3 regions of the Sporacetigenium mesophilum DSM 16796 genome follow, and region 1 is predicted to be linked to each of the others. Evidence: riboswitches for the same ligand, from Rfam matches in the RefSeq annotation. Region 1 holds a riboswitch; each other region holds the start of a gene.
What was found. Region 1 has a riboswitch for S-adenosylmethionine ahead of BS62_RS14695 (methionine ABC transporter ATP-binding protein). Riboswitches for the same ligand answer to the same signal wherever they lie in the genome.
Positions count from the first base shown of each region.

Region 2: it holds a riboswitch for S-adenosylmethionine, as region 1 does, so the genes downstream of both, BS62_RS01355 (Na+/H+ antiporter NhaC family protein) here and BS62_RS14695 (methionine ABC transporter ATP-binding protein) in region 1, are expected to answer to the same signal.
Region 3: it holds a riboswitch for S-adenosylmethionine, as region 1 does, so the genes downstream of both, metK (methionine adenosyltransferase) here and BS62_RS14695 (methionine ABC transporter ATP-binding protein) in region 1, are expected to answer to the same signal.

Region 1 covers NZ_JCANUR010000031.1:182-5,788, reverse strand. The annotation lists gene BS62_RS14705 (TatD family hydrolase) at 1-475, opposite strand, end outside; gene BS62_RS14700 (patatin-like phospholipase family protein) at 490-1,992, opposite strand; SAM riboswitch class I at 2,203-2,307, shown strand; gene BS62_RS14695 (methionine ABC transporter ATP-binding protein) at 2,384-3,142, shown strand; gene BS62_RS14690 (methionine ABC transporter permease) at 3,135-3,788, shown strand; gene BS62_RS14685 (MetQ/NlpA family ABC transporter substrate-binding protein) at 3,808-4,617, shown strand; partial or broken gene BS62_RS14680 (dicarboxylate/amino acid:cation symporter) at 4,655-5,607, opposite strand, start outside.
Region 2 covers NZ_JCANUR010000001.1:260,859-273,486, reverse strand. The annotation lists gene BS62_RS01360 (hypothetical protein) at 1-428, shown strand, start outside; gene BS62_RS01355 (Na+/H+ antiporter NhaC family protein) at 549-1,880, opposite strand; SAM riboswitch class I at 1,988-2,099, opposite strand; gene BS62_RS01350 (DUF434 domain-containing protein) at 2,202-2,918, opposite strand; gene BS62_RS01345 (ATP-binding cassette domain-containing protein) at 3,068-3,769, opposite strand; gene BS62_RS01340 ((deoxy)nucleoside triphosphate pyrophosphohydrolase) at 3,937-4,323, opposite strand; gene BS62_RS01335 (hypothetical protein) at 4,379-4,741, shown strand; gene BS62_RS01330 (hypothetical protein) at 4,781-5,425, opposite strand; partial or broken gene BS62_RS01325 (heavy metal translocating P-type ATPase) at 5,443-7,920, opposite strand; gene BS62_RS01320 (hypothetical protein) at 8,113-8,283, shown strand; gene BS62_RS01315 (peptidoglycan-binding protein) at 8,498-9,568, shown strand; gene BS62_RS01310 (xanthine dehydrogenase family protein molybdopterin-binding subunit) at 9,619-11,931, opposite strand; gene BS62_RS01305 ((2Fe-2S)-binding protein) at 11,934-12,383, opposite strand; gene BS62_RS01300 (FAD binding domain-containing protein) at 12,374-12,628, opposite strand, start outside.
Region 3 covers NZ_JCANUR010000010.1:12,935-25,562, reverse strand. The annotation lists gene hpf (ribosome hibernation-promoting factor, HPF/YfiA family) at 1-235, opposite strand, end outside; gene BS62_RS09305 (ComFC family protein) at 855-1,634, opposite strand; gene recD2 (SF1B family DNA helicase RecD2) at 1,585-3,810, opposite strand; gene metK (methionine adenosyltransferase) at 3,930-5,123, opposite strand; SAM riboswitch class I at 5,286-5,388, opposite strand; gene BS62_RS09290 (COG2426 family protein) at 5,490-5,927, opposite strand; gene yyaC (spore protease YyaC) at 6,073-6,582, shown strand; gene fabZ (3-hydroxyacyl-ACP dehydratase FabZ) at 6,643-7,077, opposite strand; gene BS62_RS09275 (rod shape-determining protein) at 7,106-8,134, opposite strand; gene spoIIID (sporulation transcriptional regulator SpoIIID) at 8,261-8,527, opposite strand; gene BS62_RS09265 (peptidoglycan DD-metalloendopeptidase family protein) at 8,627-9,307, opposite strand; gene spoIID (stage II sporulation protein D) at 9,437-10,471, opposite strand; gene murA (UDP-N-acetylglucosamine 1-carboxyvinyltransferase) at 10,540-11,793, opposite strand; gene BS62_RS09250 (YwmB family TATA-box binding protein) at 11,810-12,553, opposite strand.

The DNA of each region.
Region 1 (5,607 bases):
TCTTTAAGTAACTTATATCCCCGCTATACCAGTGAATTATAGTATTATTCCCTACATCGTATTTTTTTAGTAAATTTAAAACTTTTTCTTCTGCACCTTTTGTATGTACATTTATAACCTTATCATACTCTTTTGCCTTTTTTAAAAAATACTCAAACACCTTTATTTGATTAGGATAAGTATCTTTATCCTCAACCCAGTGAAAATCAAGGCCTATTTCCCCTATAATCGGAGTTTCTATAATATACTCATCTAGTTTTTCTAAAGAATTAACGTAGTTATTTGCATTGTTTGGATGTATTCCAAAGGTTGGTATTATTAAATTACTTTTCTTAGATATTTCTTTATTTTTTATATAACTTTGTATATCCATCGAACAAGCTAAAGTCAATATATTGTTTTTGTTTATACAATCTACAGCCTCTGTAATTTTATCTTCATAAAGTTCTAAATGATTGTGAGCATCTATATACATAAATCCCCCTTATTTTATAATATGTAAGGGTCGTATATACTTCCTTTCCCTATACATCTTTCAAATTTTTTTATATAAATAGCAGGTCTAATACCGTCTAATTCATGATAGTCTTTTCTGCTTATTCTTGCATTATCTTTTACTATTCTTTGTTTTTTGTAACATTCTGATTTTATCTTATCATATGTTGGCATTTTTTCATAAGCAAAATCTCTAAGCCAATAAGATTTTCCATGTATTGTATAAGGTAAGTTTTTTTTCTTCAAAAATTCTACAACTTCTTTCATGGAAAGTATAAATACCTTATCATTTCTTGAAATTCTTTTCATAGATTCATCATATCCTATTAAACACTTATTTATGTCAGGTTCATAAGGAGCATCTCCATATAAATATTGATTGTCTACAGGTATTATAAAACTTTTTTCTGTATCTGTGAAATCTCTTAAAAACATATATTCGTTGTTTAAAAATTCCCTAATAGAGCTATTTTTCCAATTTGCATAACCTCCAAATTCTTTGTATTCTACAATGTTTGTAGACAATAAAAGCAACCTATCATCATCTTTGTTAATTACTTGCCATAGTATATCTTCATAGTGGTATCTTCCAAATTTCATATAATCTCCCATCATAATTTCTACTTTGTTTTTTGTATTAATTATAGATGAATTAGTATTTATTTTAGATTTATTTTTTTCTTTAATTAAGCTTGGAAGATAATCATTTATTTCTCTTATTGTATCTACATATCCATGGTTTAATCTCCATATAGCCCCATTAGATGTAAAGTCGAACTCTCCTGGAACACATGGTATTGATATTGGTATATGAAGATTTATTTTATTTTCACCATTTAAATTGTGTTTTGGTCTTATAGTTATTATGTTTACATTTGGATACTTATTTTTTAGATTTTCTATATATTTTATCTCACCCTTTGTAGGTTCGTGATTTAAACTTACTGATATTATTAAATCACATCCTGCTTCACAAAGAGGTTTTAAAGTTAAATTATCAGTTTTATATCCATCACTATATTTTTTGCCGTCTATTACTACCTCTTCAAAAACATCAGGTATAGCAGAAGAAGCTAACAATATATCTATTATTTCTTCTGGACTAAGGTTGTTTTTATTTATTTTGAAGTACTTAGCTTTATTTTGTTCTACTTCTGTACAACCTACAAAAAAATCTATATCTGACTTTGATATTTTGAGTAAATTTATATTTTTTCTTATAAACTTTACAGTATTATCTCTTTTAGGTGCCATTTTTTTATTTAAAATCTTTATTATATCTACATAGCCTATTTGTTCAAATGATATAGATTTCCAAGCTTCTTTTGTTCTATGAAGATTTCCATCTAGAAAAAATGCTGCTGTTATTGCACCTATTGATGTGCCCGATACTGCAGATATTTTTTTGTCTAATCCTAAGTCATACAAAGCTCTCCATACTCCAATATGGAATGCCCCTTTTGCTCCTCCACCTGCCAAAGCTAATCCTATTTTCATATATATCCCCTTTTTATTTTTTATTTATATTATTTACAAAAAGTGTTCATAAAATTTCAAAATCTATAATATATTAAACATAACAAATAACTTCATAATAATATTTGTAATTTAATTAACATTTATTTTTTTCAAAAAGTTGTTGACATTTATTTTCTACTTGCATATAATACAAATATGCAAAACAACAAATTATAAAATTAAATATCATTCTTATCCAGAGTGGCAGAGGGACTGGCCCTATGACGCCCAGCAACCTGCGTTTAACAAACGTGTGGTGCTAATTCCAGCGGTATAATTACCGAAAGATAAGGTTCCTAGAAAACTTTTACCTCTTTCGGTGTATCCGAAAGAGGTTTTTTGATTTTTAAAATAAAAAGGAGTGGTAAAATTGATTGAAATTGTAAATCTAAGTAAAGTTTATGAAAGTAACAAAAGTAAAGTTAATGCATTAAAAGATATTAATCTAAAGATAAGTAAAGGGGAAATATTCGGGATAATAGGACTTAGCGGAGCTGGCAAGTCTACTCTAATTAGAACTATCAATAGACTTGAAGAGCCAACTAGTGGAAGTATACTCATAGAAGGAGAAAATATTATTAAATACAACATTAAAGAATTGAGAAAATCTAGAAAAGAAATAGGGATGATTTTTCAACATTTTAACTTATTAAAATCAGCCAATGTATTTGAAAATATTGCTTATCCTCTTAGAATTTGTGGTTATAAAAAAGATTATATTGAAAAGAGAGTATATGAATTACTTCAATTAGTTGATTTAACTGATAAGGTCAATGCTTATCCATCACAACTAAGCGGTGGTCAAAAACAAAGAGTTGCAATTGCTAGAGCTTTAGCTAACAATCCAAAAATACTTTTATGTGATGAAGCGACTTCAGCCCTTGATCCTAAAACAACTAAATCTATATTGTCTTTACTTAAGGACCTTCAACAAAAATTAGATCTTACAGTTATTTTAATAACTCATCAAATGGAAGTTGTAAATCAAATATGTGATAAAGTTGCTGTAATAGAAAAAGGTTCTATAGTTGATGTAGGTCCTGTTAATATAATTATGAGTAATAACAGACTTTGGTCTGATGAGAATACCAATAATGAATTGCAGTTGGAGGTGGCATGTTATGCATAACCTATTTGAACTACTTACACCTTCAATAATACAAACAATTTACATGGTTTTGGTTTCTACATTGGCAGCATTAATAATTGGTTTTCCTATGGGAATTTTACTTATATTAACTGAAGAAAATGGACTTATAGAAAATAAATTTATATATAGAATTCTTGATTATATAGTCAATATAAGCAGATCTATTCCATTTATAATACTTATGATATTAGTATTTCCACTATCTAGACTTGTAGTTGGAACTACTATAGGAACAACAGCAAGTATTGTTCCTTTATCAATTGCAGCTGCACCTTTTGTTGCAAGACTTATAGAAGGCTCTTTAAAAGAGGTAGATAAGGGAATTATTGAAGCTGCAATAGCAATGGGGTCTACTCCAATGCAAATAGTAACTAGAATATTAATACCTGAAGCTTTGCCTTCATTAGTATCTAATATAACAATAACTTTAATCAATTTAATAGGGTATTCAGCTATGGCTGGTGCTATTGGTGGAGGTGGTCTTGGAGATTTAGCTATAAGATATGGGTTTTATAGATTCCAAACAGATATAATGTTAGCATCTGTAGTGGTTATTGTTTTACTTGTACAAAGTATTCAATACTCAGGAAACAAAACAGTACAAATATTAAATAAAAATAGATAAATATAGGGGGTAATTAAAAATGAATTTTAAAAAATTATTATCAGTAGGATTAACAGTTGGCGTGGTTTCTTTAGGGTTAATAGGATGTACTTCAACTAAAGAAGAAAATGTTTTAAAAGTAGGGGCTACACCAGTTCCTCATTCTGAAATACTTGAAATTGTTAAGGATGATTTAGAAAAAGAAGGTATTAAACTTGAGGTAGTTGAATTTACAGACTACATAACACCTAACACTGCTTTAAATGATGGAGAAATAGATGCCAACTTCTTCCAACATGTTCCTTACATGGAGAGTTTTGAAAAAGAAAACAATATAGACTTATCTTCAGCTGGAAGTGTACACGTTGAACCTATAGGACTTTATTCTAACAGTGTTAAATCTGCTGATAAATTAAAAGATAAGGCTGTTATAGCTATACCAAATGATCCAACTAACGGTGGAAGAGCTCTTTTATTATTACAAGATAAGGGACTTATAAAATTAAAAGCTGATGCAGGCCTTGAAGCTACAGAAAAGGATATAGTTGAAAATAAAAAGAACTTCACATTTAAACCAATGGAAGCAGCTCAACTTCCTAGAGTTTTAGGTGATGTTGATGCAGCTATTATAAACTCTAACTATGCAATTGAAGCAGGACTAAATCCAACTACAGACTCATTATTAATAGAAGGAATCGAATCTCCATATGCTAACGTTGTATCTGTTAAAGCTGGAAACGAAAATGATGCAAAGGTAAAAGCATTAATAAATGCACTTCAATCTGATGAAGTTAAAAAATTTATAGAAGATAAATACAACGGCGGTGTTGTACCTGCTTTTGAAAACTAACAATAAAAAGGATGCATCTAAGATGCATCCTTTTTGATTAATTTATACTAGCAACAGTTTCTTTCTCACTATAGTATTTTTCTAAATCAAGTTCCTTTTCACCTTTAGCTACTACTAACGTACATGCACAGTCACCCATTACATTTATAGTAGTTCTACACATATCTAATATTCTATCTATACCCATGATAAGTCCTATACCTTCTACTGGAAGTCCAACAGAAGTTAATACCATAGATAAAGTTATCATACCAACTCCAGGAACACCTGCAGTACCTACAGAAGCTAGTGTTGCTGTTAATATTATAGTCATCATATCTTGCATTCCTAAGTCTATACCATATACTTGAGATATAAATATAGCAGCTGCCCCTTGCATTATAGCAGTACCATCCATATTTATAGTAGCACCAAGAGGAAGTGTAAATGCACCTATGTTTTTACTTACACCCATTTTTTCCATTTCTTCCATAGTTACAGGTAATGAAGCATTACTTGATGATGTTGAAAATGTAACTGCAGCAATTTTACCAAACTTTTTGTAAAAAGGTGCAGCTTTTAATCCAGTTAATAATTTTAATAAACCTGTATAAGTTATTGTACCTTGAAGGAATAATGCAAATAATACTACAAACATATACTTCCCAAGTGCAAACATCGCATCTATTCCAACAGTTGCAAATGTATTAGTAACTAATGCAAATACTCCATATGGAGCAACTAACATTATAAGTTCTACCATTTTCATACATATTTCATTAGCTGATTCAAATATTTTCTTAACTGGTTCAGCTTTCTCTCCAATTATACTCATTGCCGAACCCATAATTAATGCAAATATTATTATTTGTAGCATATCTGCATTTGCTAAAGATGCTACAGGATTCGATGGTATCATTGCAAGTATAACATCTACTAATGATTTATTTTCTCCTATAGTAGGTTGTTGTGTTATTAAGTTAGACATATCAAGTCCTACACCTGGATTTA
Region 2 (12,628 bases), on a different contig from region 1:
TATATTCCTTTGGATTTATGTATCAAAATACAAAGTCTACAACCACATTTAATTTAGTTAACCAAGAAGTAGATTATAAACAATTTGCACAAAACTGGTTAAAGGAACACCAAAGGATTGTTGATGAATGTCCTATAGAGCCTGTAGGTCAAAATGTAGATAATATTCAAAGAGAATATGTTAAATTAAAAGAAGTTCGAAAAGTTTTAGAATCTTATATATATGATGAAACCCTAGTTCCAAAGGAATATAAAGAACTTCATACCAAATTACAAGATTCTGTTATCAATTGTCTGTATGGAGTTGACCAATTAATGGATGGTTTACTACATTCAGATAGTAAACTAATTAAATCAGGCAAAGACGCACTACTTGAATCATATACAAAAATAGCTGAAGTTAGAAAAGAATTAGAAAAAGTAGATTAAGCAGACAGAATAATATCTGTTAGTTTATTTTTAAAATATACCCTTGAATATAGCATTATAAACATTTATATAAAAATTAAAGTGCAAAGATTTCTCTTTGCACTTTAAAATAACTTATGTTTAATTATTCACTACCTTTGCTTTTATACTTATTTCTTTCTTATCTTTTAAATTTGGATAGCCAAATACTATTGCAAGTATTCCAAAAACTCCCATAAGTGCAGGGTAATGTAAGTATTGTAGTATTGCAATAGGTGATATAGACGCTAAGCCCGCTGCTGCTAAAACTTGTGCTCCATGAGGGATAATTCCTTGCCAGCAAGAAGAGAATATATCTAATATACTTGCTGATCTTTTTGGATCTATATCATATTGATCTGCTATATCTTTTGCCAAAGGCCCTGCCATTACAATAGAAATAGTATTGTTAGCAGTACATAGGTCTATTATACTTACAAGAGCAGCAATTCCAAACTCTGCTCCTTTTTTACTTTTAATTCTACTAGTTATAAAATAAAGTAAAAAGTCAATTCCACCATTAAACTTGATAAGCTCTACAATTCCTCCTACAACCATAGCTATTAAAGCTAGATCTTCCATTCCCATCATACCTTGTGAAGCCGCACTTAAAAAACCATAAAAATCAAACGATTTAGAAGCTATTCCAACAATACCTGCAAATATAACTCCACCACCAAGTAATACTAACACATTTACTCCAACTAAAGCTGCAACTAGTACTGCTAAGTAAGGTAATACCTTAACTATATCATAAGAATAATTCCCGCCTACAATTCCGTTATATCCCGATGTCATAACTGTAAGAATAACAGCAGTAATTATAGCTGCTGGAAGAACTATTATAAAGTTAACTCTAAACTTATCTTTCATTTCACATCCTTGAGTTCTTGCTGCCGCAATTGTTGTATCAGAAATCATCGATAGGTTATCACCAAACATGCCTCCACCGACAACTGCACCTAGTACTAGAGCTAATGGTATACCAGTCTTCTCTGCAATACCAATTCCAATAGGGGCTAGAGCAACTATTGTACCCATAGATGTTCCCATTGATAAAGATATAAAACATGCTATAGCAAATAATCCTGATATCAAAAGATTAGGAGGTAATACTGATAAACTTAAATTTACTGTTGAATCTACTCCACCCATTTCTTTTGCTACGTTTCCAAATGCACCTGCTAATATAAATATAATACACATAAGTATTATATTTGACTCACCTGCACCTTTACAAAATATGTCTATTTTCTTTGCGATACTTACTTTTTTATTTAATAAAAGAGCAGATGCTGCAGATATTAAAAATGCTACAAGTACAGGCATTTTATAAAAATCCTTTGCTATAATTCCTGTTCCAATAAATAAAAGTAAAAATATTCCTAACGGTAATAACGCTAATGGATTGCCTTTTTTGATGCTATTTTTCATTCTGACGTTCCTCCTTGATGACCTATCATTTTTCATACTAAAAAAGGCCTTCTCTAGATGAATAGAGAAGACCTTAAAGTTGCACACATAATGAGACTGCAGTCTTCTTCTCATCTTTCAGAACAAATTGTTCTGCTGGAATTGGCACCTTTTCAAACATATTGTTTGATGGTTGCCGAGACTTCGTAGGGCCATTCCCTCAGTCTCTCTGGATAAGAAGTTCAATATTTAATTTTCGCGATAGATTTATAATATATTAATATCAATATGTTGTCAACAATATATTATATGACTTTTTAAAATAATATTTTAATTTATATATTATTCTTGAAAATTTATAATCCAGGAATTATCTATATAATTTTCAACAATTTCACTTGATAAATTAAACCAACTCTTGCACTCATCAAGTATTATAGAATCTCCAGTTACAACTCTTTCCATTTTAGAAAGTATAGGGTCGGCATTTGGAACTAGTTCCACCTCAACTGGAATTTTCCATTCATATGAGTGTTCTAATATCTTACTTTTTAACCTTCCTGAGTTTGATACGGGTGCATCGAGAAAAAATTTAATCTCAGGAACTTTAAATTTGTTGAAGGTTTTGCCAATAAGTTTTAATGCTTCATCAGTTTTATCTATAATCCTATAAGTTCCTCTTAAACCTGCTAGATCCCTTAAAACCCCATCATTTCCCCTTATAAGTAAACTTTCAGAAAGCGCCACTTCGAGAGTTATTATCAAGTTAAATCCATCTATGTATAAACAACCATCTTTATAAGAATCAAGTGAAAGTATAGTTGATTTTCTTTTTTCATACTGAAGTTTGGATGATGTTGCCCTTTTCAGTGCAGTTCTCTGTCTTGCAGTAAATTGGTAATGTCCACCTACTAAGTCTATTATTGAGCTCATTTTGTAACCTCTATCTAATAGCCACCCAACTTCTTGCTGTGCAATCTTAAGTTTTTCAATAGATTCTTTACAAAACCATTTGTAATCCTCTGCATCAAAGCCTCTTCTTATTGTTTTTTGTGACAATCTTATTTCACCTCACATTTTCTAATTACCTTTATTTTTTCACTTATTAGTAACTATATATACAACTTTTTATAGGATTTATTATTGAATATGAAAAAGGAAGCTAGTACTAGCTTCCTTTATAAAATGTTATATTTTTAACAGTTAAGTTATATATTATATTCTTCTTTAGATGTCAATTTCTCATAGTTATCTAATATATTCTGTTTATTTCCTGTCATAACTATTTTCCCATTATGTATATAACTAACCGTATCAGCTATTTTATATACATCATCAGTTTTATCCGATAATAGTAGTGCGCAGCATTCTTCCTCTTTTACAACTAGTTTTATCCTTTGTAATATATGATTTTTAACTAATGGATTAATATCCGATGGTATTTTATCTAATATTAAAAGTTTAGGATGATGGCTTATAGATAATATCAGTTGAAATTTGACTAGATTTACCCTCGATAGATTTTCTATCTTCTTAGATAAATCGAAATCAAACTCATCTATTAAAGCTGAAAATAAAATATCATCCCAATTTTCATAGGACTTTTTTATATCTTTATAAAAATCAATGCACTTTATATCTTTACATATAGATAAATTTTCTGAAATATATCCTATGTATTGTTTAATCTGTTCATTATTCTTTTTTTGATTTATACCATCTATATAAATCTTTCCTGAATTATATTTTACTAGTCCTAGTATTGACTCTATAATTTTACTTTTTCCAGATCCCTTTGGACCCAAAAGCGATAGAATCTGCCCCTTATTTATAGTTAAATTTATATTTTCAATATTAAATTTACTACCTACAATAGATAAACCCTCGATGTCTAATATACAATGACTCAATTTTATACTACCCCCTATTGAACTTCATTTTAATTAGATTACATACTATTTTACACTGTATATCTATTATCTCCTTTTGGCCTTGATATTTCAAGTATTTATGAAAATTCAATCCAAAAAATACTATTTCTAAATAATAAAAAATATTATTTAAAAATAGTATTTTACTAATTTTCATTCATTAATTTAAATGCAAAATATTTATCTGCAGGAGTTAATTCATAATTTGTCAATTCATCTTTACTTACCCATTTATATTCATCATGGTCAGTTAGAGTTATATCTCCATTTATTACTATACATTTGAACCCTATAAGTTTTATTGATTTATCTTGTTGGTCTGAAATTGTTTCTCCAAAATATTTTAATATTTGTATATCTATACCCATTTCTTCTTTTAATTCTCTTATTGCTGTGTCTTCATAAGCTTCTCCTTTTTCTACTTTACCCCCTGGAAATTCCCAAAGGCCTCCATATTTTAGAGATACCTTACGTTTTGCTATTAGTATTTTATTTTCATTATTTATAATTATAGCAGCTACGACTTCTATCATATTTAGTCTCCTTTTATCACATAGGTTATTATTATAATATGAACAATAAACTATATTGCCACAAAAGTCCTTTTTTTATACATTTCACCTTTTTATCTTATATATATTTTATAGAACTTTCATAAGTTACTATGGGGTTCAAACAATTAAAATTACTGCTGATTATTATGGATATACTCCTAACTTAGTATATATTAAAAAGGATATACTAACTAGATTTATCATAGATGGAAAACAATTATCAGGATGTAATAATTCAATAATTATTCCTTCATTAAATATAGAAAAAGAGCTACAAGAAGGTGAAAATATAATAGAATTTACTCCTAATAATGTTACAAGTATAGATTATAGTTGTTGGATGGGTATTATTGGTGGTAGTATCGAAGTTATAGATGATTTACCTAGTTTAAAATAATTTGAATAAAAAATTCGCGACACTCAGGTCGCGAATTTTTTATTTTACTATATCAAATGGTTTTAATAACTTGTAATCCTCTCCTACTTTAGCATATGCCCATCCGTCTATTTTATTAGGATCTACTCCTGCTTTTATAAAAAGCTCTGGATTTAAAACAAATACTATATCTTTATCGTTTTTGTCCATATGGTATGCCCACTCAAATTTGTTTCCATTGTCTAAGTCTAAACCATAGTGATCTAGTTCATGATGATATCCAAGTATATCTCTATGGTTATCTATTATATAATTTAGTGTATCTACAGGCTTTTTATCATTACTTTCAAATTTTGTATCTCCTATATTTGAATCAATACTTATAGTTTTCTCTTTGTCATTGTATATATATGACTTAGGAAGTTTTGATACATCTAATCCACCATCTATAAATGGTTTACCGTCCATTTCTATAGCAAAATCTACATTGTCACTAAAGTCTTTACTTATATTAAACTTTGTTTTGTCAGGGGCTTCTATTACCCATCTATTGTCTTTATCATTTGAGTATACATTATTTTTATCTACCATTATATCAAAGGACTGTGCTCCATATTTAGCTACTACATCAGTTGATTTACAACCAACTAGTCCTATAGCCAAAGTTAATATAGATACACCTAATGCTAGTTTCTTAATTTTCATATTCTCACCTCAAATTCCTATTTATATGGCTTGAAACTTCTAAGTCTTAAGGCATTAGTTAAAACTGAAACTGAACTTAATGCCATTGCAGCTGCTGCAAATATTGGATTTAATTGTGGTCCTCCAAATATATGAAGTACCCCTGCTGCTATAGGTATACCTATAACATTGTATCCAAATGCCCAGAATAGATTTTGCTTTATATTTCTTATTGTACTTTTACTTAGTTTGATGGCTGTCGGAACATCCATTAAATCACTTCTCATAAGAACTATGTCAGCTGATTCCATTGCAACATCAGTACCAGAACCTATTGCTATACCAATGTCAGCTTGTGCAAGTGCTGGCGCATCGTTTATTCCATCTCCAACCATGGCTACTTTCTTACCTTCTGATTGAAGCTTTTTAACTTCATTTGCCTTATCTTGTGGAAGAACTTCTGCAAGTACTCTATCTATTCCAACTTGTTTTGCTATTGCATTTGCGGTCTTTTTATTATCTCCTGTTATCATAGCAACTTCTATGCCCATTTCATGTAGTTTTTGTATAGCTTTGGCACTACTTTCTTTCACAACATCTGCAACCGCTATTATACCTGCTAGTCTGTTGTCTACTGCTATATACATAGGAGTCTTACCTTCTTCAGCCAATCTGTCTGAATCACTTTCTAAATCTTCTAATGATATACCTCTATCTAACATTAATTTTCTATTTCCTAATAATATTACACTATTTTCTATTTCAACTTCTATACCATGACCTGGTATCGCTTTAAATTTATCTACCTTAAGAATTGGTAAATTTTCTTTTTCTCCAGCTCTAACTATTGCCTCACCAAGTGGATGTTCTGATCCTTTTTCTGCGCTTGCTGCAATTTTTAATAAAGTGTTTTTGTCTACAACATCAGTTACTACTATATCTGTAACCTCAGGTTTTCCTTCAGTTATAGTACCTGTTTTATCAAATACTATAGTGTTTATTTTATGAGCACTTTCAAGTGCTTCTCCACCTTTAATTAAAACACCATATTCTGCACCTTTACCTGTACCAACCATTATTGCTGTTGGAGTTGCAAGGCCTAGTGCACAAGGACAAGCTATAACCAATACTGCTATAAATATTGTAAGTGAAAATACTAAAGTTTCTCCGCTAAAATACCAAGCTATACCTGATAAAGCAGCTATCCCAAATACTATAGGAACAAAATAACCTGATACTATATCTGCCATTTGAGCTATAGGTGCTTTTGATCCTTGGGCATCTTCAACAAGTTTTATAATTTGCGAAAGTGCTGTATCGCTTCCTACTTTTGTAGCTCTAAATTTTATAGATCCATTTTTATTTATACTTGCACCTATTACCTTATCACCTGAATTTTTTTCAACAGGTATACTTTCTCCCGTTAACATTGATTCATCTACTGATGTGTGACCTTCTATAACTTCACCATCAACAGGTATCTTAGTACCTGGTTTTACTAGTATTATATCTCCTACTTCAACTTCTTCTATAGGTATTTCTATTTCTTTGTCATCTTTTATTATTATTGCTGTTTTAGGTGCTAGACCCATAAGTTTCTTTATAGCTTCACTTGTTCTTCCCTTTGAAACTGCCTCAAGTGATTTTCCAAGTAATATTAAAGTTATTATTATACCTGCTGTTTCAAAATACATATTATCAACAGCTATAAATTCTCCAATAGATATTCTATATACTGAGTATAAGCTATATATTACAGCTGCTGAAGTACCCATCGCCACTAACGAGTCCATATTAGGACTTTTATTCAATATTCCTTTTGTTCCACTTGTATAAAACTTATTTCCCGCTATAATTATAGGGATTGTTAAAAATATCTGTGTTAATGCGAAATTCATTGGATACATCATTGGCTCTATAATAGTAGGTACTGGAAATTCTGGAAATGGTGGCTTTAACATAGGACCCATAGCTATATAAAATAAAGGTATTGCAAATATAGCCGATATTATAAACTTAGTCCATAGAGTTTTTATTTCTTTTTCTTTTCTTAATTTATCTTCATCTACAGAACTTTTGTTTTCTATTTCTAATGGTTTATATCCAGCTTTTTCTATTGCCATTTTTATTTCTGAAATCCTTACTTTACCTGGGTTATAGCCTATAGATGCTTTTTCTGTTGCCATATTAACAGATACATTTTCTATACCATCTAGTTTTTTTACTACTCTTTCTACAGCCTTAGCACAAGCTGCACATGTCATACCGCCAATAGGGATTATAACTTCTTTGGCTTTAACTTCTTCTAAAACTCCGTATCCTGCCTTTTCTATTGCACTTTTTATAGCTTCATAAGTAGTTTTTGTACTATCATATTTTATATTTAATTTCTCAGTAGCTGCATTAACATTCGCTTCTACTGTTCCTTCTAGTTTTCTTACTGCCCTCTCGACAGCTTTAGCACAAGCTGCTCAGGTCATTCCCGTTACATTTATTGTTTGTTCTTTTATATTCATAATCAACCCTCCTATATATTTATAATATACCCTTATAGGGTATATGTAAACTATTTTTTTACATTAAAAGAATATTACTATATTATGTGTTTTTTATGAAGAAAAAGTATAGTAACAATTTTTTATTTATCTTCATATTATAACTTAGAAGGTTAGCAAATCTTCAAAAACTTACATCTATGGAGGTATATTATGGCAAACTTTTTTAGTGAATTCGATGGTTGGTGGATAATAGTATTATTCTTTTTATTCTTAGTATTCCAAGATACTTTGGATGAAATATGTTTATCTGATTGGATACCATTCTTAATATTAATATTAATATTACTATGTGTTGATGACGATTCCTTCAATCACTGTTAATATCGTAAAAAAGCCAGTATTTTTATACTGGCTTTTTCCATTGATTTGCTATTTATCAATAACCTGGAAAAATATACATACTCTTATATTATTGAAAGTTTTTTCTTCAAATGTTACAATATGGTTACAGAGGGGTTACAAAAACCAACAATTTTCTTGGTTTATTTTTTTTGCCTATTTACATAACCGTTCAAATACAGGAGGAGAATTTTTTATGAAAATATCTAGAAAAACTTTTTACATATTAGCACTGTCGAGCATGATAACTTTTTCTAATGTAAGCATGGCATCGGCACATGATTTCAAGTTAAATTTATATAAGTATGGAATGAGCCATAGTGATGTAAATGTTATTCAAAACAAATTAAAAGAAAATGGATACTTAAATATCTCTAAAACAACTAATTACTATGGTAGTGCAACTAAAAGTTCTATAATAAAATTCCAAAAGGCATCAGGACTTAGCGCTGATGGAATAGCTGGGAAGAATACGTTAGGTAAGCTATTTGTAAGTTCGACTCAAACTAATTCAGCACCTGTAACTGAAGTGACTACTACTACTGATTTAAATATACAAAAACAAACTAAGGCAAACCTGAATATGAGATCTGGCGCTACTACAAGCTCTAGTGTAATACTTACTATACCTAAGGGAAGTAAAGTAGATGTAATGTCTCAAAGCGGAAATTGGTCTTATGTAGAATATAACGGAAAGAAAGGACATGTTTCTAACTCTTACTTAATATCAGTAACTGAAGGTACTAGTCCTGCAAATAACGACGCTCCAAATAGAGGAACTAATGTATCTAGAGAAAGTGTAACTGCCATTGATTGGTCAATTGCTCAAAATGAAGTTCCAAGGGGAGCAACTTTCGTTGTAGAAGATTACAAAACAGGAATAACTTTTAATATGAAAAGAACCTATGGAACAAACCATGCTGATATTGAATCTTTGACAAAAGAAGATACTCAAAAAATAAAACAGGTATGGGGTAGCTTTAGTTGGACAAGAAGACCAGTTATTGTACATATAGATAATAAGCAGATCATAGCATCTATGAGCGCTATGCCTCATGCAGGTAGAGATGACAAGCCAGCTAATGTAACTGTAAGCAATAGAAGTAATGGCTATGGATCAGGATTAAATCTTGATACTGTAAAAGGAAATGGAATGGATGGTCACGTTGACTTACATTTCCTAAATTCACGTACGCACGGAACTAAGGTAAAAGACACTGCACATCAAAACAATATAAAAGAATTGATGAAGATATTTTCTCGTTAATTTACATACCTAATGTATAAAAAATTGCCACTAAATTTAGTGGCAATTTTTTATATTACATAAATAGCTTCAGTTGGCTCTTTAAAGCTTTCTAGATTATTCATAGCCATAAGTATCTTTTCAGGTGTTATTGGTAAGGTATTTATATTAACTCCTACTGCATTATAAACAGCATGTGCTATAGCTGGTGGTGGAGTATTTACAACAATTTCTCCTATGGACTTGGCACCAAATGGGCCTGTTGGTTCAAAACTCTCTTCAAAATCCACTATTATATTTCCAACATCTTTTCTACAAGGTATTTTATATTGCATAAAAGTGTCGCTATCTAACTTACCTTTATAATTAAACTTAATATCTTCATACATAGCCATTCCTATACCTTGAACTATCCCTCCTTCTGCTTGTATTCTCGCTAAGTTTTTGTTTATAACTGTTCCACAGTCTATTACAGCAACATAATCTATTAGTTCTATTTTCCCAGTTTCCTTGTCAAGTTCAATTTCAACAAATCCTGCAATAAATGGAGGTGGTGAAACAGGACTTCCATGGGTTGCATTTCCAACTAGCTGCGAATTTTGTGGTCCTACAATAGATGTTATTGCAATTTCTTTAGTTGATATACTATTTTCATTGTTTATATCTATTACTAAACCTTCACTAAAATCAACTTTATTATTAGATAATTCTAATAGATTTGCTCCAGCTTCTACAATTTTCTCCTTTAATTCTTCACACGCCTTTACTACTGCCATTCCTGTAACATAAGTAGTACTTGAAGCATATGAACCTGGATCGTATGGTGATATATCTGTATCAGCTGCAACAACTGTTATATTATCCATTGTTGTTTCTAAAACTTCACATGCCATTTGAGCAAGAATTGTATCACTTCCTGTGCCCATATCTGTAGAACCTATAAGTAATGTATATGTTCCATCATCATTTAATCTTATTTGTGCTGAAGCTGTGTCTATTCCAGCTATACCTGACCCTTGCATAGTAATAGCCATTCCCACTGATTTAACTTTGTTTGGAGCTACTTCTCTACTAGGATATTTATTGTCCCATCCTATAAGTTCTTTTCCTCTTTTTATACATTTATCTAATGTAGAACTATTTATATTTTTATTATAAGCAACAGAAGTTTCACCTTCTTTTATAAGGTTCTTTTCTCTTAATTTTATAGGATCAATACCTAATTTTGATGCTAACTTATTAACTGCTGATTCTACCGCAAAACATCCTTGTGTTGCTCCATATCCTCTAAATGCTCCCGATGGTGTTTTGTTAGTATAAACAACGTGACCCATAAATTTATAGGCATTTAATTTATTGTATAATGGAAGAGTTTTTTCTCCAACCAATCCAAATGTTGTAGATGCATGTTCCCCATATGCCCCAGTATCAGATAAAGCATACATATCCACTGCTTTTATATTACCTTCCTTATCTGAACCAATTTTAACTTTTATTTTCATAGGGTGCCTACTTGTGGTAGAACTAAAAGTTTCTTTTCTAGTATATATAAGCTTTGCAGGCTTGCCAGTTTTTAGTGTAACAATAGCTGTAAATATTTCAACACAGGCAGTCTGTTTTCCTCCAAACCCCCCACCAATTCTAGGTTTTATAACCCTTATTTTACTTGCAGGTATATCAAGAGCACGAGATAAGTGCCTTCTAACGTGAAAAGGTATTTGAGTAGAACTTACTACAACCAATCTTCCCATATGATCTAGATAATTGTAAGCTCTGTAGGTCTCCATCATACAATGAGCTTGAGCTTGAGTTTCATAAGTTTCTTCAATTACTACATCACATTTATTTATTTCTTCTTCTATATTTCCCTTTTCGCTTTTATGAGTAGATACTATATTTTTTTCTTTATCCATACCTATATCAAAGTTACAATGTAAGTCTTCACTATGAATTATTGTTTTATGTCCTATAGCTGTATCTGAGTCTAGTACAGGTTCATAAATTTCATAATTCACTTTAATCATATTCATAGCTTTAGTTGCTATTTTTTCATCTATAGCTGCGATTATTGCAACTTCATCTCCTACATATCTAACTATTTCATCTAATATTAATCTGTCATAGGGTGATGGTTCTGGATAACTTTGTCCAGCCAATGTAAATCTAGTATTAGGAACATCTTTATATGTAAGTATACATTCAACACCTTCAAGTTTTTCCGCCCTTGAAGTATCTATAGATTTTATTTTTGCAAATGCATGAGGACTTCTTAAAATTTTTACAACTAATGCATCTGTACTAGACAAATCATCTGTATATACCGGCTTTCCTGTAGCTATAGCCATTCCATCTATTTTAGATATACTCTTACCAACTATATTCATAACTACTCTACCCCCAGATATTTTTTCACTGCTCTTAGTTGTCCCATATATCCTGTACATCTACATAGATTCCCATTTAAATAGTGAATTATATCTTCTTCATTAGGATTTATAAGTTCATTTTTCATCGCAAGTACAGTCATTATAAATCCTGGACTACAAAATCCACATTGCTCTGCTCCTTCTTTTACTAAAACATCTGCAAATTCTGAAGCCTCATTTTGTAACCCTTCTATAGTAGTTATTTCTTTTTTATCAGCTCTTATGGCAAGTGTAGCACAAGATAATGTCGGTTTTTTATCTATCCATACAGTACAAAGTCCACAACAACCTGTATCACACCCTCTTTTAACACTTAAGTTACCTTCTTTTCTGAGTACATCTACTAGGTAATCATCACCATTAACTTCTAATTTAATATTTTTTTTATTTAATATTAATTCTATTTGCATTGTAGCACCTCCACAATGGCTCTTTTTATAAGGGCTTTAGATATAACCTTGCGATAATTTTCACTTGCTCTCATATTACTTCCAAAGGTTAATTCTTCACATGCTATTTGAGCTGTTTCTTCTATTGTTTCATCACTTATTTCTTCACTTGAAATAAACTCACATGCATTAATTGCAACACTAGCTCTTCTTGGTCGAGCCCCTAAAACTATTTTCCAATTACTATCTATTTTAGAAACAGATAC
Region 3 (12,628 bases), on a different contig from region 1:
GTACTATATCTATAGCTGCATATAGATTTTCTTGTCTATCTTCTGCTCTTAATATTGGTCCACTTATAGGAAATATCGTAACCTCTATTGATTGTCTAGCTTTTTTAGCACTTACTGTGACTTTAACTTGAGTTTCAGGATGAAGGTATTGCTCTATTCCTCCTAATTTTTCTTCTATTGCATTTCTTATACTATCTGTTACTTCTAATTGTTTTCCAGATATAATTAGATTCATAACAACATCTCCCTTCAGTTATTATATACCACAGATATTACCTTTTAAACTAATATTTCGATTTAATATAGTATGAAAGTTTATGCTTTATAATTATTTCTATAAAAACATAGTCATTCCTTTAATTTTTATTTTTAACTTTTGTAAGATTTATATTCTCTATATATTTTATTAATTTTTGTTAATTAGCATTGTTAATAATTTAAAAGTTATATTGATGAAAAATGTGGATAATGTGTATAACTTTGTTAATAACTTAAAATTTCAATATCTGTAGCTATTTATGTTTATATACATTTATCCACAAATTAAACACATTTATGTTAATTATTTGTTGTTTTTTGTTGAAAAAAAAAAGCACCTGTTAAGGTACCTTTTGGATATTATAGCTGACCTGATCTTTGCCCCCACACTCGCCTGCTGGGGATTTCGCTTGGGGTTGCCGCACTATTAACCCTCTCGATTTTATATCGGCAGGACTTACTTCTAAGCCGCACCATGCTCATTAACTCAATTTTTAAATTAACTTACGTGGGTCCTTTTGCCTGCGACTGGCATGGACTTTCAACCACAGACCTATAACATCACTTACTTATTTTAATAGCATCTAATATTTATGTCAATATAAATTTCTTCCAGTTAATACACAACATACATATATATTATTAGCATTATTATTTTTTAGAAGTTTACTTATTTCATTTGTAGTACTTCCCGTTGTAAATATATCATCTATTAATAATATATTTTTATTATATATATCTTGAATACCTTTTTTTACTTCAAAGGCACCCCTTAATTCTTTGCTTCTTTCACTTTTACTTAGTTTAGATAAGTATTTAGTCTTATTTTTTCTATATAAACAATCGACTGCTTTTTTATCAATAAGATTCTCCAAGTTTTTGGCAATTAATTCGCATTGGTTAAATCCACGTTTTTTATATCTGCTTTTGTGAAGAGGAACATATAATATATAATCAAATTTTATATTTTCATACTCTATTTTATCTCTTATTATCTGTGCCATATGATAAGATATATATGTTTTTCTACCGTACTTCAAGTTATATATAAGTTTACTTGTAATTTCATCATATTCTATACACGATATAGCCTTATCGAAGTAAAAACTCTTATCACTACAATAGCTACATTCATCAATAGAACTTATGTTATCGTTATTCTCAATAGGCTTTCCACATTTTATACACCCATCTTTTATAAAAGAAATATTATCAAAACAGCTTTTGCATAATGAGTAAGTGTTATTTTTATCTATCGGATTATTACATAATATACACTTTATATTTTTAGGATATATATAATCCAATATTATACTTATTACATTTTTAATTTGATACCAACAGCCCTTCTCTTTTAAATCTAGATAGCTTTCCATGTAGGTTAGAATACCTATTATGTGTTTTGTTATTTTTTATCATATATTCAAGATACTTAGTCTGTCCTACTAGTATAACTAATTTCTTAGCGCGTGTTACAGCTGTATATAATAAATTTCTACTCAATAACATAGGAGGTGCCCAAGATATAGGTATTACAACTACTGGAAATTCACTTCCCTGGCTTTTGTGTATAGTAGTACAAAAGCTATGCTCTATTTCATCTAGTTCATTATAATCATAATTAACTATCTTAATTTCATCGTATATTACATATATATTTTTATTTTCCTTATCTATGTGATATATATATCCTATATCTCCATTATATATGCCTTCTCCAGTTTCACTTTTGTCTTCATTTTCCCATTTTTTATTATAGTTATTTTTTACTTGCATTACCTTGTCCCCAACCCTAAGTATTCTTCTTGTAAAGTTTTCTTCTGTCTTAAATTTTCCAGGTGGGTTTAAATATTTTTGTAATTCTATATTTAAATTTGTAACTCCTAAATCTCCTTTTCTCATAGGAGATAATATTTGTATATCTCTTATTTTATCTACCTTATAATATTCTGGTAGCCTTTTATCTACTAAGCCTATTATTTCACTTATTATATTCTCATTATCTTCTTTTTGAATAAAATAAAAATCCTTATTTTTTGAATTTAAAAATAATGGTTGTCCTTCATTTATTCTATGTGCATTTACTACTATCATACTCTCCTGAGCTTGTCTAAATATTTCTGTTAGTCTAACTATCTTTATAACATCAGAGTCTATAATATCCTTTAGAACGTTTCCAGCACCTACTGAAGGTAATTGGTCACTGTCTCCAACTAATATTACTCTAGTACCAGGTTTAATAGCCTTTAATAGACTATACATAAGATTTATATCTACCATAGATACTTCATCGACAATTATTACATCAGCTTCTATAGGGTCATCTTCACTTTTCATAAATACCATCTCTTCATCATTATTAGAATATCCCATCTCTAATAATCTGTGTATAGTTTTAGCTTCTTTATTAGATGTTTCACTCATTCTCTTAGCAGCCCTTCCTGTAGGAGCAGCTAAAATAACTTCCATATTATTATTTTCAAATATTTGTATTATTGTATTAATAGTTGTTGTTTTTCCTGTTCCAGGCCCTCCTGTTATAACCATAACTCCATTATGTATAGCCTGTTCAACAGCCATATATTGATTTTGCGCTAATTTTATATTATTTTTTTCCTCTAAATTTATTATTTCCTTATCTATACATATATCTAAGTTTTCAAATTCGAATTGAGATAACCTTATAAGTTGTTTGCATACTCCATTTTCTGATATATAATACGGTATTAAATATATAATATCTTCTGTAAGATTTTTTTCAATTTGTATTTTTTGATCTAAAGCTAATTTCAATATCCCTTCTTCTATATATCCTTTTTCTATACTTAAAAGTTGACTAGCTTCATTTATCAACAAGCTTTTAGGTAAATATGTATGCCCATTTGTAAGAGCGTGATTTAACGTATATATTATACCTTGGGCTATTCTATCTTCCGAGTATTTATCTATTCCAATTTTTGATGCTATATTATCAGCTAATTTAAATCCTATTCCTCTTACATCTTCTGCTAGTTTATATGGATTTTCATGTATTATTTGAATAGACTTAGATTTATATTTTTTATATATTTTTAAGCAATAATTAGGACTTATCCCATATTTGGATAATTGAATTATTAAATTTCTTAATTCTCTATTCTCCTCGAAACCTTTTACTATTTGATCTACTTTCTTCTCTCCTATACCTTCTACTTCTTGTAATCTTTCTGGATTATTTTGTATTATTTCTATAGTATGTATTCCAAACTTTTCTATTATCTTTTTTGCCATTTTATCCCCTATGCCTTTTATCATACCAGATGTTAAATAAGCATATATGCCATCTACTGATGAGGGAATAATTGGAATAAAATTATCTACTTCAAATTGTAAGCCATACAACTTATGACTTGTCCATTTTCCTTCTATTTCTATGCTTTCACCTATTGTCAACGTAGGCATACAACCTACTATTGTAACTTCATCGTTTTCATTTGTTAAATTTGCTATTGTATATCCATTTTCTTCGTTCTTAAATATTATATCACTTATAGTTCCCTGCAATTTTTCCATACCGATTCTCCTACCATCTTAGTGATAAGGTTATAATTTACATAATTTGTAACTATTATACAGGTATATTAACATAAAATAAAGCCCTGTATAATATACAGGGCCTTAAATAATTTATATTATTCACCTAAAGCTTCTTTTCTTAATATATCAGCTTTATCTGTTCTTTCCCATGTTAAATCTACATCAGTTCTACCAAAGTGGCCATAAGCTGCAATTTTTCTATAGATAGGTCTCTTTAAATCTAAGTCTCTTATTATTGCACCTGGTCTTAAGTCAAAATGTTTCTTAACTAATTCTACTAATTTTTCTTCACTAACTTTTCCAGTTCCAAAAGTTTCAACTAGTATAGATAGAGGTTGTGCAACACCTATAGCATAAGCTAATTCTATTTCACACTTATCAGCAAGGCCAGAAGCTACTATGTTTTTAGCAACATATCTTGCAGCATAAGCAGCAGATCTATCAACCTTTGTTGCATCTTTTCCTGAGAATGCTCCACCGCCGTGTCTAGCATATCCACCGTAAGTATCTACTATTATCTTTCTTCCTGTTAAACCAGTATCACCTTGAGGTCCACCTATAACGAATCTTCCTGTTGGGTTTATATATACTTTAGTTTCAGAATCCATTAAGTTATTTGGTACTACTTTACTTATTACGTGATCTCTTAAATCTCTTTCTATTGTTTTATTATCTACTTCTGGGCTATGTTGAGTAGATATTAAAACAGTGTGTACTCTAACTGGCTTGCCATCTTCATATTCAACAGTAACTTGAGTTTTTCCATCTGGTCTTAGATAATCTAACATTCCATTTTTTCTAACTTCTGTTAGTCTTCTAGCAAGTTTGTGAGCTAAAGATATTGGTAAAGGCATTAATTCTTCTGTTTCATTACATGCGAAACCAAACATTATACCTTGATCCCCTGCTCCTACATTTTCTAGATCTGCATCTGTATCTTCGCCTTTTTTACTTTCTAGAGCTTCGTCTACACCCATAGCTATATCAGAAGATTGCTCGTCTATAGAAGTTATTACGGCACAAGTATCAGCGTCAAATCCGTATTTAGCTCTAGTATATCCTATATCTTCTATTGTACTTCTTACTAATTTTGGTATATCAACATATGCTGAAGTAGATATTTCTCCTGCTACTAATACAAGCCCTGTAGTAACTGTAGTCTCACATGCAACTCTGGCTTGAGGATCTTTTGCTAATAATGCGTCTAATATAGAATCTGATATTTGATCGCATATTTTGTCTGGATGTCCCTCTGTAACTGATTCTGATGTAAATAAGTGTCTTGCCATTTTTTGTTCCTCCTCTTATGTATATAAATTATAGATTTATACTATCTATAGTCTCTACTATATTATTGACAATTATTACGTTTTATTTCTATGCATTGCGATTTTTTCTAATAAAAAAACCTCTTTAAAAATAAAGAGGTTAATTACATAGTTAATTAACTAACCTCATCTTCCAGAATAAAATTCTGTAGGATTTAGCACCATTTCCCAATAGGGTGGTTGCTGGGCTTCATAGGGCCTATCCCTCCGCCGCTCTTAATAAGGTAATTAAGATTTAATAAGTTTTTAGTACAAAAATTATATTACTATTTTATTTATTATATGTCAACATTTTTTTTACTATTTATCAACTTTTTATAAAATGTATTATATAATCTTTAAAGATATAGCTGATACTATTAAGCCTGAGAGCATATTTCCTAGAAATATCCCAAGTAGCGCATCTCTAATTCTCATTCTTAGTATAGATGCTATTGCCGCTGCAGTCCAAGCCCCTGTAGTAGGAAGTGGTATTCCTACAAATAATACAATACCTAATATAGTTACGTTTTTCATTTTTTCCATTCTTCTATTTATTTTATTGTCTATAAAATTTCCTAGCTTATACATCTTTTTATGTCTTTTTATCCCATGTAAAATCTGTCTGAAAGTTATAATTAATGGTATTGATATAAGTGTGGATCCTATAACACAACATATGTACACATAACCAAAATTTAGCCCCCATGATATTCCTACCGGTATAGCTCCTCTAAGCTCTATAACAGGTACAGATGACATTATCATAAGTAGTATATATTTCAAATTTTATACCTCCCTTGCTACATCCTTTATATATTTTAATTATATGATTAAGTAAACTAGTAATTGCTTAAAAATTACTAACTAGAGTGGGTATAGGTCTTTTTTCACCTATAATTTCATATATTTTAGGTAAGGGGGTGTATCGATGTATCTAGTTAAAACGAATTATAAAGAAGAGAATGTCATACAAAATCTTAGTGAAGTTTTAAAAAATATAATAAAAGAAAATACAATAATCGTTTGTATAGGAACTGATAGGGCCATAGGCGATGCTTTAGGTCCTTTAGTTGGAACTATGCTAAAAAATAGTGATTTTAAATATCCTGTGTATGGTACATTGGATAAACCTATACATGCGTTAAATATATTTGAGTCTTTAGAGTATATAAAAAATAAGTATCCAAATGGAAATTTTCTAGCTATAGATGCATGTTTAGGATCAAAAGACAATATAGGAAATATTCAAATACGAGAAGGCCCTATACTTCCTGGAAAAGGTGTTGGCAAAAAACTTCCTGAAATAGGTAACTATTCTATAGTTGGTATAGTTGATAAAATAGATGAAAACAATAAGTTTTCATTTAACAATATAAGGCTGAGCTTTGTAGTTGAACTAGCTGAGATAATTGCCTTATCAACTATACTTGCAACATAGAGGCTATTACCCCCTTAATAAAAAAGTCCCAATAATTTATTGGGACTTTTGATTTGAAATTTATTTTTGTTTTTCAACTAATGCAAACATTAATTCTCCACTACAAACTAATTCTTCACCTACATATGCACTGGCACTAGCTTTTCCAATACTTCTTCTAAATGAATTTAATTCAACTTCCATTCTCAATGTATCTCCAGGTCTTACTTCTCTTTTAAATCTAACACCGTCTATTCCTGCAAATACTCCTAATTTACCCTTATTTTCTTCCATAGACATCATTGCAACTGCTCCTACTTGTGCCATGGCCTCTACTATTAAAACTCCTGGCATTAGTGGATAACTAGGGAAGTGACCTTGGAAAAACGGTTCATTAGCTGTAACATTTTTTATACCAATAGCCTTTTTTCCTGGATCTAATTCAACTACTTTATCTACTAATAAAAACGGATATCTGTGAGGTATTAATTCCTTTATTTGATCAATATTTAGCATAATTACCCTCCCTTTTTCTTTTCGTATATTATCTATTCTTTCTAAAAGGAATAGTTCCTCCTGTTTCCAATAATTTTAATGATTTTAAAGCTTCTCCAGTACCTTTTGCAACACAAGATAGAGGATCATCAGCAATGTGTACTTTAACTCCAGTTCTTTGTTCTATAAGTTTGTCCAAGCCATATAATAAAGCTCCCCCACCTGTCATTATTATACCTCTATCGCTTATATCTGCTCCTAGCTCAGGTGGTGTTTTTTCTAGAACTGCATGAGCAGTTGTAGCTATTTGCTCAACACTTTCTTTTAATGCTTCTAGCACCTCTGTAGAGCTTATTTGTATAGTTTCAGGAAGTCCTTTAACTAAGTTTCTACCACTTACACTCATAAACTCTTCTTCTTCTCTAGGGAATGCTGTTCCTATTTTTAATTTTACTTGTTCTGCAGTTCTTTCTCCTATTAGTAAGTTATGTTGCTTTCTCATATATCTTACTATAGCCTCGTCAAATTTATCTCCACCCATTTTTATAGATTCACTTACAACTATACCTCCTAGAGATATTACAGCTATATCAGCAGTTCCTCCACCTATATCTATTACCATATTTCCATCTGGCTGTGCTATATCTACACCTGCCCCGATGGCTGCAGCTATAGGTTCTTCTATAATATATACCTCTCTAGCTCCAGCTTGTCTTGTAGCTTCTTCCACAGCCCTTTTTTCTACTTCAGTAACTCCTGATGGCACACACACCATAACTCTAGGCATGAAAAATCTTCCAAAACCTTTTTTGTCTACTACTTTGTCAACAAAATGCTTTAACATCTTTTCTGTAATATCATAATCTGATATAACCCCATCTTTTAACGGTCTTATAGCAACTATATTACCTGGAGTTCTACCTATCATTCTTCTAGCATCTTCTCCAACTGCTAATACTGAATTACTCCTTGTTTCTATGGCAACTACAGACGGTTCTGTTAAAACTATTCCTTTGCCACCAACATAAACAAGAACATTAGCTGTGCCCAGGTCTATACCTATATCAGCTCTCGCCATTAATCCCAACTCCTCATCTTCTGTTTATAATCTATATGAACTACACTTAGTTATTTACTTATAATAGCCCTACCTACAAAAATATACAAAAATCGAACTTTAGTCAAGAAAAAAATGTAGGTATTATTAACCTACATCTTTTTGATCCTTAACTTCATACTTTAATTTTGTAGCCATTCCGCCTCTTAAGTGACGTTCAGATTTATTTTTTTCTAAAACCATCTTCACTTCTTTTGCTAAGGATGGATTTATTTCCTCTAATCGCTCAGTTACATCTTTATGTATAGTGCTTTTGCTTACCCCAAAGGTTTTTGCTGTCTGTCTAACAGTTGTTTCTTTCTCTAGTATATATTTTGCAACAACTATAGCTCTTTCTTCTATATGGGATCTCAATTCTTCCCCCCCCTTACATATTTCCTTAATCATATATATGAGATTTCTAAAAAAAATAGAACAGACTTGATCAAAATTGATCAAGTCTGTTCTAAAAAGTTATTTCATTAAATTCATTGGATTTATAGATTTTCCATCTTTAAACGCTTCTAAATGAAGATGTGCTCCCTCAGCACTTTCAACTGTAGAAGTATTTCCTATTTTTCCTATAGCATCTCCTGCTTTTACAGTTTGATTAACTTTAGCATCAACATTTTTATCTAAGTTACTATAAGTTAAAACTGTTTTATTGGCAGATTCTATTTTTACAGTTGTGCCATACTTATCGTCGTTAGATACATCTATAATCTTTCCGCTTGCTATAGATTTAACAGTTGACCCAGCTTTTGCTTGTATATCTACTGCTTTATGTATTTCCCATTGGTCTAATGTTTTATTGTAACTAGGTATTTTTTCAGCATATTCTTTTGTAACTTCACCTTGAACAGGCATTGTTCTTTTTGCTACTTCTGTACTTTCCTTAGCTTTTTGCTCTTTCGCTTTTGCTAGGTTTTGATCTGAATTAGTTGTAGTTGGAACTGACTTATCTTTTTCCTTAATTAGATGTACTTCATCATCACCTTTTGCTAATTCACCATTACTATAGTTTACAAAACCATTTGTAGCTAAATCGTCTATGCTATTCTTAGTAACCCAAACGGCACCTACAGCCACTAGACATACGCATAAAAATAGAGCTAAATAAAACCCATCTCTCTCTAGTATTTTTTTGTTTTTCATACTACACCTCCATATGTATTTCTACATTTGTATTGTGTACTTTTTTTTCTATTTTTATACATTTTATAAATATTTTTCATAAAAAAATGGAAAAGTATTAATACTTTTCCATTTTATATGATATTACTCTTAATATTTATCTTCTATGTCTGCTCCAGTGTAGTAGTGTTTAAGTATCTTATAATATTCATAGCCTGCATCAGCCATTCCATCAGCTCCCCATTGGCTCATTCCAACACCATGTCCATAGCCCTTAACTAAAATATCTATATAATCACTTTTTATGCTTATATCAAAATTAGTAGAATTTAATTTAAATAGATTTCTCATATCTCTTCCACTTATTTGTTTTTCTCCTATTTTTATCTTCTCTACAGAACCGCCCTCTGTTCTCTTTAGAATTTTTATATCAGAGTTTAGTGTAGAAATAGATAAATTTATGTTATATGATTTTTTTATATGTTTTATAAATTCATTTTTAGTTATTTTTAAATTAGATATATATTTAGGTGATGATTTATCATATGGACTTGCAACAGATCTTAAATATGGCTCTTTGCTACTAAATACCTCTTCACTATTTTCTGTTTTTCCTGCTGCTGTTGAAAAGTACATTGGCAATATAGCTTTATCATTATACACTAGTATTTGTCCTCTTGTATCATTTACAGCTTTCTTAATTTTTGTCCAAGAATTTTTCATCCATTTGTCCCCATGACTTCTTTTCAATTCTTTTTCACTTAGGAATTCTTGACAATGATTGAAATCAGTACAAACATCTGCGCCCTTATGTTTAGGGTCTTTGTTTGAATTATGTTCTTTTTTGTAATATACATATGTTCTTGCTGCAACTGCTTGAGCCTTTAGAGCTTCTTCATCAAAATCTGAAGGCATTTCACCTGCAACTACACTATATAAGTATTCTTCTATATCTATAGTCTCAACTTTACCTTCTTTATGATTATAAACCTTTATTTTTGGAGATTCCTTATTTATTTTTTCATATATATTGTTTTCTACATATTCTGTATCTTCTTTAGATTTCTGGCTTTTCGTATTAATCTTAAATTCATCCTTATCATCATATACGGTTATACTCAATATTATAGGTACAGCCACCATAATTATTATTGAGTATACTAAAATTAATAAAGGGTTCTTCATATACTTTCCTCCTTAGATAGTTTCTAATCAGTAAAGTATATGAACAACCCTAATAAAATATCACATTTCTAGTCTTCTATTATTTCTATATTTCCACCTAATGCTCTAATTTTTTTATCTATATCTACATAGCCTCTTTGTATGTGATATATTTCTCCAATTGTAGTTTCACCTTCAGCTAAAAGCCCACATAATATAAGTGCAGCACCTGCTCTTAAATCCGTTGCATTTACATTAGAACCATGTAGTTGTTTTACTCCATGAACTACAGCACTTCTTCCTTCAATCTTTATATCTGCTCCCATTCTATTGAATTCAGCAACGTGCATAAATCTATTTTCGAAAACAGTTTCTATTACAACACCTGTTCCATTAGCTACAGTTAACATAGCCATAAATTGTGCCTGTACATCTGTTGGGAACCCTGGATGTGGTAATGTCTTTATATCTATTGGTCTTATAACTTCAGGCCCTATAACCCTAACGCTATTTTCCATTTCAATAACTTCACAACCAGCTTCCTTTAACTTTGCTATAACCGGCTTTAAATGCTCTAGAATTACATTTTCTATTGTTATATCTCCTTTAGTCATAGCTGCTGCAACCATATACGTAGCAGCTTCTATTCTATCTGGTATAACTGTATGCGTAGTTCCTTTTAGCTCTTTTACACCTTTTATTCTTATTGTATTAGTACCTGCACCTTTTATATTAGCTCCCATTTCATTTAAGAAATTTGCTAAGTCTACTATTTCTGGTTCTTCTGCTACATTCTCTATTATAGTTGTTCCCTCAGCTAAAGTTGCTGCCATCATTATATTTTCCGTAGCTCCAACAGAAGGGAAGTCTAAATATAATTTAGCTCCAACAAGTTTATCAGTTTTTGTTTCAACAAATCCATGTTCCATTATAACCTCAGCACCTAAAGCCTTAAATCCCTTTAGATGTAGGTCTATAGGTCTAGTACCTATTGCACAGCCTCCAGGCATAGATACCTTTGTACTATTAAATCTAGCAAGTAATGGACCCATAACTAAAAATGAAGCCCTCATCTTTCTTACTAACTCATAAGGAGCCTCACATGTATTTAAGTTAGTTGCATCTACTGTTAAAGTATTGCCATTATACTCTACCTCAGCTCCTAGATGTCTTAATAAATCAGATATAACATGTACATCTTTTAAATCTGGAACCCCTTTTATAGTTGATGTTCCTTTAGCTAACAGAGTAGCCGCTATTATAGGCAAAACTGCATTTTTTGCACCATCTATTTTAACTGAACCCTTAAGTGGGTTACTTCTTTTTACAAGTATTTTAGCCATAAATTTCATTCCTTTCTTAGTAATCTAGTCTTATCAATGGAGTCGCAACGTATATAAGTGTTTTCTGGTCATATTCGCTGTATCTCATTCCAATATTTAAATTAACTTTTTTCCCAAGGTATTGTATGTTTGTTCCATTTAACTTTTTGCTATATGCCGTTATAGACATAAAATTATCATCTTCTATTCTTTCTATCTCTTTTGCGTTTAAATTGTTTAATATATTTGTAATTATATTATTACTTATATTTAAAGTTATTTTTTTATCGTATTCTCCTATTAAACAAGTATATATATCTACTTTGTCTGAATACTTTTCTAAGCTTTTTTGAAGCTTAGCATAATTGCCCACTATATTTTTATATACTTTATTTTCATTTATGTCAACTATTATATAAGATTCTCCTTTATTTTCTTTGGGATTATTTTCTATAATAACTGACATATTCATATTATCTTTAGCCGATTGAGCATAAATTTGATTTAGTCCTTCTTCTGTAATTTGACCCCACTTAACACTATCCTCACTAAATCCCAATTCTTGATTTAATTTTATGGCTATATCTTTCATCTCTTGTAAATTTAAATTTTTATCTATATTTATCGATGCCTTCATATTGTAATATTTAAATTTTGAATTACTCTTTTCAAATGTACTTATTAAATTATCATATCCGTAATTTTCACTATTGCCTGCATAAGAATTTATTATTCCGAAAAATAATATTAACACAATAGATATACTAAAAAGCTTTTTCATGAAAATACCCCCTTAAAAATCAATAATTATATTTTAATTATTGACACTTTTAAGGAGGTTATACATTATTTTATA